DNA from 3 places in the Mesorhizobium calcicola genome. Region 2 is predicted to be linked to each of the others. Evidence: riboswitches for the same ligand, from Rfam matches in the RefSeq annotation. Region 2 holds a riboswitch; each other region holds the start of a gene.

Region 1 (3,269 bases), on a different contig from region 2:
CAATGTCGGGCGCTTTATCGCCCAGCCCAGGTTGCGGCTGGCCTGGCTGATCGCCTTCGGCCGTTCCTGTTTCTGGACGACATTCTTTGTCTATGGGCCGCTGTTCATGGTGATCACCGGCGAGGGCAAGCTGGCCGGCGGCCTTTTGGTGTCGGCCGGCAACGCGCTGCTGTTCATGGCCATCTTCTGGGGCAAGGCGGGCAAGCGCTTTGGTGGCCGGCGAACCATGACATTTGCCTATTTCGCCATGTCGGCCATGCTTTTGGCGGCGGGTGCGGTCGGCGAAACCGTGCCGCTGCTGACCGGTGGCTTGCTGCTCTGCGGCGCCTTCTTCACCATTGCGCTGGACGCCCTGGGCTCGACCGCCTTCATGCGCTCGGTGCGCTCCTATGAAAGGTCGCAGATGGCGGCGGTGTACCGCACCTATCTCGACTTTTCCGAGCTGACGCCGCCGCTGGTCTATTCGGTGGTGCTGGCGTTTTTCGGGCTGGGGTCGGTGTTCGTCACGCTCGGCCTGCTGGCGGCGGTTTGCGGCTTCGTGACCTGGCGGTATCTGCCGAAGTCGCTGTGACCTTCAGGGCTTGGGCGAAACTGCCGCGTGCCGTTCACGGACCCAGTTGTGGAAGCGGAACAGGTCGTATTCCTCGGGCATCAGCACACCGGCCACGTGGCGCATCGAGCGCAGGCCTTTCTGGTTGACCTCGCAGACTGCGGCATCCTCCTCCAGCACCTGTTTGCCGAAGGCGACGATGTTGTCGATATCGGTTGCATCGAGCGCCTCGGGGGCAAACAACCATTCGGCGACAAGCTCGGTCTGCTCGGGGCCGAGCGGCACCAGCCGCACGGTTCTGACATAGTCGACATGGCCGACGACGAACATCGAGGGCAGGTTGGTGGCGTAGGTCTGGCCGGCGGCGCGCTCGGCAGGTGTCAGGCCGCCAAAGACCGGCCCCCCGTGCGCCTGGCCGTCGCGTGACCATGTCTGCGCGCCGGCGCGCAGGCCGCCGGAAAATTCCGGCGCGTCATTGTCGGCGTGGCGGGACCATTCCGGATCGTCATGGCGACCCATCAGGCCGCGGCCATAGATCGGCACCAGCCGCGACAGGTCCTTGTGGACGCCCGGACAATGCAGGCATTCGTTGAAGTTTTCCCAGAAGATCTTCCAGTTGCAGTTCATCACCTTGCGCAGCACGTGGCCGGTCACCAGCGTTTCCAGCGGCCAGTTGGCGAGACCACCTGACGCCGGATCGAAGGATGTTTCCGCCGAGCCGGCGGCGTCCTCTTGCAGATTGACGAAGACAAAGCCGCGCCACACCGACAGCGCTACGCGATAAAGCGGGTGATCCGCCTTGTCGAAGCCGTCCGGCAGCGCTTTCGACGGAACGCGCACAAGCTCGCCACGCAGCGAGTAGGACCAGGCATGATACGGGCAAGTGATCAGCCGTGCCTTCAGCCGGCCCTCACTTTCCTGGCAAAGCTGCGAACCGCGATGGCGGCAGGTGTTATGGAAGGCGCGCAGTTCACCGGTCTCGTCGCGCAGCACGACGATTTCCTGCGTGCCGATGCGGAAGGTGCGGAAAGAAAGCGGCTGCGCAAGATCGGCCTCGCGGCAGACGAGCAGCCAGCTTCTGTACCAGATGGCGTCGAGGTCGCGCTGATAGGTTTCGATGTCCCAATAGGCGGAGGACGGCAGCGTCGATTCGGCCCGGGTCAGGCCGTTATAGCGATCGCGCTCGCCGGCGATGGGCTGCATGGCTGGCTTCCTGTGACGACGCCAGCCGACACCCGACCACGGGAATTGTCAATTGTCGTGCCGGAGAACCGATTTATCCGCATGGCGCAATCGCGCTGGTTGTCGGCGGAATTTGGTTTGCCGCGCACGGCGATTTTCCTTATAGTCGCGCTGTCGTCGGTTCCGTTTTGGAGCCAAGAGGGAATGCGGTGCGGGCGAACGTCTTGCCCAATGCCGTGGCTGCCCCCGCAACTGTGTGCGGTAGTCCTCTCCATATGCCACTGAAGGTTTTTTCTTCGGGAAGGTGGGGAAGGGCGCTGATCCGCGAGCCAGGAGACCTGCCGGCGACAGGAAACTGACTTCGATGCCCTCGGGTGGAGGGCGAAAGGACAAGACATGACTACCGCTTCCGTCTCCCTCGGCGCCTCCGTCTCCTCGCAGTCGCGCTTCATGCAGCTTGCACTCGTCGCGCTGCTCGGCATCTTCGTCGTCGGCTTTGTCGGCTTCTCGCATATCGATGCGGTCCACAATGCGGCTCACGACTATCGCCATTCGATGGCATTTCCCTGCCACTGACGAGGATTTGACATCATGAACCTGTTTCGCAACGTCGTGTTCATCGCGGCGATCGCAGGGCTCGTGGCCGGCGTCGTTCTCGCCTGCATGCAGGCCTTTGCAACCGTGCCTTTGATCCTCAAGGCGGAAGTCTACGAACAGGCCGGCGGCGGCCATCACCATGACCATGCCGCTCCGGCCGCAACGGATACCAATGCCATGACCACAGCCGCTCCGGCGGGGAACGTCATGAGCTCAGCCGCCCCGGCGCCGGCGCAAGCAGCCGTTCCGGCAGCGGAAGACGAAGGCTGGGCGCCGGCTGACGGTTTCGAGCGTTTCGCCTTGAGCGTGGTTGCCAACATCGTCACCGGCATCGGTTTCGCGCTTGTCCTGGTCGCGGTTTCGGAATTCGCCGGCGGCATCGGCAATTGGCGCCAGGGCGTGTTTTGGGGCCTGGCCGGCTTTGCCGTCTTCACGCTGGCGCCTGGCCTCGGCCTGCCACCGGAATTGCCGGCCATGCCGGCGGCCGATCTCACGCAGCGCCAGATCTGGTGGTGGGCAACCGTGGCGGCGACCGCGGCGGGTCTCGGCCTGATCGCGTTCCGCAAGTCGCTGCCGCTTGCGATCCTTGCGGTCCTGCTGATCGTGGCGCCGCATATCGTCGGCGCACCGCAGCCCGACAGTTTCGAGACGCCGATCCCGGAAGGCCTGCACCATCAGTTCGTGGTGGCGGTGACGGTGACCAATCTGGTGTTCTGGCTGGTGCTCGGAGCGGTCGTCGGCGTGGTGCGCGGCCGCTTCACCGGCACCGCGACCAGCCTGCGCGACAGCTTTGCCTGATCGAAGCAAGCTGACCTTCATCATCGGCGGTGCGCGCTCCGGCAAGAGCGCGCATGCCGAAGCCCTGGCGACGGCCTTGCCGCCGCCATGGACCTATTTCGCCACGGCGCAAGCCTATGATGACGAGATGCGTGAGCGCATC
Region 2 (3,269 bases):
CGCTGCGCACTTTTGGGCGACATGCGTCAAAACGCTTCCGGATGCATCGCCTTGGCGATCTTGTCGATGGCTTCGATGTTGGCGGGTCCAGGCGTCAGCTCGGCATAGCGCAGGGCGACGAAACGCTCGTTCTTGACGGCGTCCGTTTCTTTCATGGCCGGATGCGCTATCAGGAAGTCGAGCAGTTTCTTGTAGCCGCCGCCGTCCTGGTAATCGAGCAGGATGAGGAATTGCGGATTGCGCGACGCCACGGTTTCCCAATCCGTATTGCCCCAGCTGGTGTCCATGTCGGCCATGATGTTGTCGCCGCCGGCGGCTGATATCATGGCGCTCGGAATGGCGAACCTGCCCGCGGTGAACGGCTTGTCCTCGCCGGAATCATAGAGGAACACCCGCGTGCCCTTGCGGTCGCCGACCTTGACGGTGATGTCTGCGAGCTCAGTCTTCCAGGATGGCGGCGCGGCGCGGTTCGGAACCTCGAACACCGTCAATTCGCGGTCTTCGGTCGGATGGCGCAAACGAAAGACGTCGACGCCGAAAATCTGGTGGATCAGCTGTTGGGTCAGCGCTTCGCGCGGCGCGGCGAACGCTTGCAGGCGGGCATTGTTCATCACCGCGACCCTGGTGGCGAAGGGTGCCACCAGGGCAAGATCGTGCAGCACCGCGATCACGGTCATGCCGAAGCCGGCCACGAGTTCGAGCAGTTCGCCGCGAGCGCGCGGGTCGAGATGATTGGTCGGCTCGTCGAGGAACAGGATCCTCGGCTCCTGCGCGATGGCGCGCGCCAGCTGGGCACGCTGGCGCTCACCTCCCGACAACGAACCGATGGTTCGCCCAAGCAGCGGCAGCAGACCGGTCCTGCGCAGTGCGTCGACGACAATATCGCGTTCGTCGCTCCTGCGCCTGCGGCCGGCGTGCGGAACCCGGCCAAGCTCGACATAGTCGATCACCGCCAGCCGCGGATCGGGCTGGTCGGTCTGACCGACCACGGCGATATGCAGCGCCCGCTCGGCGGCCGAAATCCTCTCCAGCCGGCGCCCGCCAAGCTTCACCTCCCCGGAACTTGGCCGCAGCATGCCCGACAGCATGCGCAGCAGCGTCGTCTTGCCGGCGCCGTTGGGACCGATGATGGCAAGGCGATCACCCACGGCCACCGAGAGGCTGACCTCATGGACCAGATCTCGGCCATTCGCCACGGCGCTCAGGTCACGCGCTTCGAGAACCGGCGCTGTTATCGGCAGTTGCCCGCCGGATCGCCCGGACCCGGGATGCGCGCCAGCGTCTTGCCGGCCAAGCCCGCCGGACGCTGTCCCGAATTGCACCAGCCATCGGCGAGCGAAGCATGGAGTCTGGCAAATCGCACGAGATCGCCGACATCGGCCTGCGCATCGATAGAGCCGAAGAGATAGGCGGCCTTGCCCGATGCCTGGAAGGCCACCGTCAAGGGCCGCGCGCAGCCGGCCATGCAAGCCACGCCCTCGACAGTGAAGCCATGCGCCGCCGCGGGTTCATGGTGGGCCGAGAGCCGGGAACGCAAATCGGCGCACAGGCTTTCACCCGACCTGATCCCTGTCGGAACGTCGCGGCAAAGCGTGCAGACAATGATGCGGTGAATACGATCGGTGTCGCCGTCCAACTTTCCGTCACTTTCCAAAACTGGCGACGGAAGGAAGCTGGCGAATCGGCCGACAAGACCGATGTCCATGTCTCCTCCCGGCACACCCCGTCCGGTTAACTCATGCTGATGGCAGGTCTCCTGGCTCGCGGGTCGTTGCGCCATCCTGCCTTCCCAGCCTTGCCGGCCAGTGGCATTTGTGGATTTTGCTCGCCGCTTACAGTTGCGGGGGCAGCCACGGCTTCGACCCGAACAGGCCTCACCGTGTTCCCTTTTCACCCCTTGCCTTTCAGCTTGGGGACCATCACCGGCCACCGTAGATTTCCGTCGATCGGGTCGCAACGATTCTTTTTCGACCAGACCTGCTACCGTCGAAGCAGGAGCCGGCGGCCTCGTCAGAAAACGCGCATATGCAACGCCCTCTTGTTATGTAATAACAGAACTCTTAGAGAGATACATCATGTCGCTGTCTGTCGTGATCATTTCGACTTGCCGGTGAGGGTTGCGAACGCGCGCAGGGCGGGGTCTGGAACCCCGCCCTGGATCGGACAATCTGAGCTTACTTGCCGGAGAGCTGTTTGGCGTTCTCGGGCGTGATCGCGGTGGTGTCGACTGTGACCGTCGAATCCACCGAGGTCGCACAATCGAGCAGAATCTTCTTCGACATCTCGATCGCTTCCTTGGCGCCAGTTGGATAGGTGAAGGTCGCCGCCCAGTCGCCTTTCGCCACCGCCTCGATGCCACCGGCCGGGCCTGGCAAGCCATCTGTGCCGATGATCTTGACGTCCTTGCCGGCGCCCTTGGCGGCTAGCAGCGCGCCGGCCGCCATCATGTCGTTCGAGGCATAAAGCACCTTGATGTCGGGGTGCGCCTGCAGCATAGCCGAAAAGGCGGTCTGGGCTTTGTCCGGCACCCAGTCGGCGGCCTGCTCGGCGACGACCTGGATCTTGGCATTCTCCTTGACGCCATCCTTGAAGCCGTTCAGCCGTTCGACTGCGGGCGTAGAGCTTGGCAGTCCTTCGAGTACGGCTGCTTCGCCACCATCGGGCAGCAGGGTCTTGGCAGTATATTTACCCGCCTCGAGCGCGATCTTGTAATTGTCGCCGCCGATGAAAGCGGTGTAGTCCTTGCCGGGATCGCCGACCGTCTTGCGATCGAGTTCGATGACCGGAATGCCGGCATCCATGGCGCGTTTGACCGCCGGCGTCAGCGGTGCCGCCTCGAAGGGCGAGATCAGCAGCAGATCGACCTTCTGGGTGATGAAATTGTCGACCTGCGAGGTCTGCGTGTTGACGTTGCCGGCGCCGTCGGCGATCTGCAGCGTGAAGCCCGGCACTTCCTTGGCCGCCGCGGTCAACTCGTCATTGACGTGCTGGCGATAGGGTTCGGCATTGTTGGCTTGCGAAAAGCCGATGATGAACTGGCCGTCCTTGGCGCAGGCCTTGACCATCGGGTCGGCAGCCTGGGCGGCTCCCGCGATGCACAGGCCAGCGCCTGCCAGAAGCGCGGCCCTGAGGGCACGCCTTTGTCTTGTGGTTTTCATACTCTCTCCTCCTCGTCGGGCCGGAGCCAGACCTTGGTTGACTTCCACTTGCTGCCGCCAACCTCCTAACGACCCAAACCCTCACGGCGGCGAACGAGGGATTGAAGCACT
Region 3 (3,269 bases), on a different contig from region 2:
GCGGTCGTAATAGTGATTGACACGCGGTCCGACGGCCTGCAGCAGGAGCCGCATCGGCTTGCCGCCGACCTCGACAAAGCCCTTCACGCGCAGCACATTTTCTTCCTCGGCGGCGGTGGCGACGCGTTTTGCCAGCTCATCAGGGTTGGCGATCGATGGGATGTCGATGACGAAGGAGTCAAAGTCATCATGCTCGTGGTCGAGCTCGTCGTCATGGTGGGTTTTGCGGTTTTCGATGTCGTCTTCCACGGCGAGGCCGAGGCCGAGCAGCACCGATGGGTCGACCTTGCCTTGCGAGGTCGGCACGATCTTTACCGCGCGGGAGATGTGCTCGTTGATGATGGCGTTGGCGCGGATCGAGCCGGCGGCGTCCATCAGGTCGCTCTTCGACAGGATGATCAGGTCGGCGCAGGCGATCTGATCCTCGAAGACTTCCTCGACCGGATCGTCGTGATCGAGCGTCTCGTCCTGCGCGCGCTGTGCCTGGAGTGCGTCCATGTCGTTGGCGACACGGCCTTCGGCCAGCGCCGGTCCATCGACCACGGCGATGACGCCATCGACCGTCACGCGGCTTTTCACCGTCGGCCACTGGAAAGCCTGGACCAGCGGCTTGGGCAGCGCCAGGCCCGAAGTCTCGATCAGGATATGGTCGACTTTCGGCACCAGCGACAGGATCTGGTCGAGCGCCGGCACGAAATCGTCGGCAACGGTGCAGCAGATGCAGCCATTGGCCAGTTCGACGATGTTTTCCTCCGGGCAGGTGTCGATGCCGCAGCTCTTCAGGATTTCGCCGTCGATGCCGATGTCGCCGAATTCATTGACGATGATCGCGATGCGCTTGCCGCCGGCGTTTTCCAGGAGATGGCGGACCAGCGTCGTCTTGCCTGCGCCGAGGAAGCCGGTGACGACGGTGCAAGGGACGCGGGAGACGGAGGCAGTCATGATCAGTCCTTCAACAGGTCGAGGGGAGGGATGCGGGCAACGAGGCCGCGCTTGAGGCTATCGGGACGACCGCGCCATGGGATCAGTCCGTCGGTGGAGGTGGCGAAGAGTTTGGCGCCGGTGACGAGGTCGGCGCCGCTGGTCGCGGTCAGATCGCCGAAGACATAGCTCCAGCAGCCGTCGCGCAGGATCGCTGCGCTGAGGCGGCGCTTGCAGTTGCCGAGGCATTCGACAGTGCGGACCCGGATCGCTTCCTCCGCCGCGGCGCGGCGCGTGTCGTCGGCGAGCAGTTCCCCGGCACGCGGGTGGCCGTCGGAGCCGGTCTCGTCGCGGCAGGAGGCGCAGACGATGACGGTGACGCCGGACAACGCATCGCCATCGGCGGACGAAACATCCGCTGCACCAGCCGAAATACTGCCGTTATGATCCAAAAATCGGGCTCCTTGCCCGGAAACCCGCCGGGCGATCGGATTCTAATGTCGCAGACGGCAGGTCTCCTGGCTCGCGAGTCATCGCCTTGGGTAGCCGCCTTCCCGGGAACGCCCCAGTGGCTTTCGGCCTTGGCTCTTCGCTTACAGTTGCGGGGACAGCCGCGGATTTGGGATTTTTGTCCCGCACCGCATTCCCTCTTAGCCCCTGCCGTTGCTGGCAGAGGACCATCTGTACCGGATTTAGGCTTTTGCGGGGAGTTGTGTCAACGCACGGCTACGACATGGCGATGTCGGCCCAAGGCTCTCACGAGCCGCCAACCGGCAGAGCCAGGATAACTTGACGGATTGCTTGATAGCCATCGCCATAATCCCAGTCATGGTTGCGGGCCAGATCCTGTCCTTCTTGCCAAACCGCGTTGTCGAGAAGGACCTCGACACTAATTGGCTCGCCTTTCAAGCCTGCCACAAAGGTACGTACAAAATGACTGCCAGGGGACGCGGAAGCCGTGAACAGCTTTTCCAGCTTGGCATAGAATGCTGGATAACCCCGGTTCAGCGAGCAAAGCTCGGTTGTGGCCTGGGAGATGACCGGTCCGCCATAGATCTTCCAGGGGGCATTTTTTCGCCAGATCTTCCAGCTGGGAATAGTCTGCTGCCAAATTTCTACCTCGGCCTGCATGTTGTCGCAGACATGATCAGCCAGTCCCTCAATGGCTACATGGAAAACCCCTCGGAGAAATTTTTCAAACGCCTGATTCAATTCTTCTTCGCGTGTGTCACCGAAGCCAGCGAAGGATTCAATGACCGGCTGAACGTCAAGCAGCGGAGAGAAGATGTAGATTTCGAGAACCAGCCTACCGCTAGTGCCCGTCTCGAAAATCTCAGCCTCAAAACGAAGTTGCCTCGACTGGAGCGTAACGTCTTGTTCTCTACGTATTGCATCCATTCCATGTGCAATCAGCGCACCATGGATCATGTCCAGCACTTTGTGCGAACGCCATTGCAAAACCTATCAAGCTTGTTGAAGCGTCTATGGCAGAAGTTACTGCGGTTGGCCATGTTACCGAATTGCTAGCGCTGGCCCCAAATCCCCAGCCGGCGTCACTTCCATTCGCTCAAGGCCAAGCCAGCCCTGCATCTGCTTCAGTTCCTCGAGGAGTTCTGCGGCGGTCTCAGGCGGCGCGCCGGGTTCGGCGTAGGCGGCGTGGACGCGTAACACTCCAGCGGGCCGGTCGGCCTTGAGGTCGACGCGTGCCACGATCCTGTCGCCGAGCAGGAACGGCAGGACGTAGTAGCCGTATTGGCGCTTTTCGGCAGGGGTGTAGATCTCGATGCGGTAGTGGAAATCGAACAGCCGCTCGGTGCGTGACCGCTCGAAGACGACGGGATCGAACGGCGCCAGCAGGGCACGGGCCTCGATCTTTCGTGGCAGGCGCGCGTCTTTGTGAAGATAAGCCCGCTTGTCCCAGCCTTCGACGCGCACCGGCAACAACTCGCCTGTTTCAACCAGTTCCTCCAGCCGGCCCTTCATGTCGGCGGGCGACAGGCGGAAATAGTCGCGCAGATCTCCTGACGTCGCCACGCCGTGGGCGCGGGCCGAGATGCGCAGCAATTCGCGGTGCGCGTCCTCGGCGGCGGGCATCGGCAGATCGAGGATCGCCTGCGGCAGCACGCGCTCCGGCAAATCATAGAACCGCTCGAAACCGCGACGGTGCGCCGTGGTGATGCGCCCGGCCCAGAACAGCCATTCGAAGGCGTGCTTGGCATGGCTCCAGCCCCACCAGCCGCCGGAGCCTTTCTGGCCTTCGAGCGCGGAAGCGGCGATCGGACCGCGCTCGGCGACTTCCCTATAGATTTCCTCGATATAGGCGGCGTGCTCGCGGCCCCATTTGGCGA

The links. Region 2 has a riboswitch for cobalamin ahead of ACFSQT_RS00370 (DUF1636 family protein). Riboswitches for the same ligand answer to the same signal wherever they lie in the genome.
Region 1: linked by a shared signal. The riboswitch ahead of ACFSQT_RS31060 (CbtB domain-containing protein) and the one ahead of ACFSQT_RS00370 (DUF1636 family protein) in region 2 are both predicted to bind cobalamin.
Region 3: linked by a shared signal. The riboswitch ahead of ACFSQT_RS30850 (DUF1636 family protein) and the one ahead of ACFSQT_RS00370 (DUF1636 family protein) in region 2 are both predicted to bind cobalamin.

Annotation. Positions count from the first base shown of each region.
Region 1 covers NZ_JBHUGY010000055.1:80,905-84,173, forward strand. Annotated here, with positions in the region: gene ACFSQT_RS31050 (MFS transporter) at 1-571, shown strand, start outside; gene ACFSQT_RS31055 (aromatic ring-hydroxylating oxygenase subunit alpha) at 575-1,753, opposite strand; cobalamin riboswitch at 1,894-2,092, shown strand; gene ACFSQT_RS31060 (CbtB domain-containing protein) at 2,129-2,308, shown strand; gene ACFSQT_RS31065 (CbtA family protein) at 2,324-3,127, shown strand; gene cobU (bifunctional adenosylcobinamide kinase/adenosylcobinamide-phosphate guanylyltransferase) at 3,120-3,269, shown strand, end outside.
Region 2 covers NZ_JBHUGY010000001.1:60,729-63,997, reverse strand. Annotated here, with positions in the region: gene ACFSQT_RS00375 (ATP-binding cassette domain-containing protein) at 27-1,196, opposite strand; gene ACFSQT_RS00370 (DUF1636 family protein) at 1,232-1,705, opposite strand; cobalamin riboswitch at 1,730-1,936, opposite strand; gene ACFSQT_RS00365 (substrate-binding domain-containing protein) at 2,175-3,158, opposite strand; gene ACFSQT_RS00360 (ABC transporter permease) at 3,224-3,269, opposite strand, start outside.
Region 3 covers NZ_JBHUGY010000055.1:36,094-39,362, forward strand. Annotated here, with positions in the region: gene cobW (cobalamin biosynthesis protein CobW) at 1-942, opposite strand, end outside; gene ACFSQT_RS30850 (DUF1636 family protein) at 945-1,373, opposite strand; cobalamin riboswitch at 1,413-1,618, opposite strand; gene ACFSQT_RS30855 (DUF6348 family protein) at 1,678-2,349, opposite strand; gene ACFSQT_RS30860 (winged helix-turn-helix domain-containing protein) at 2,434-3,269, opposite strand, start outside.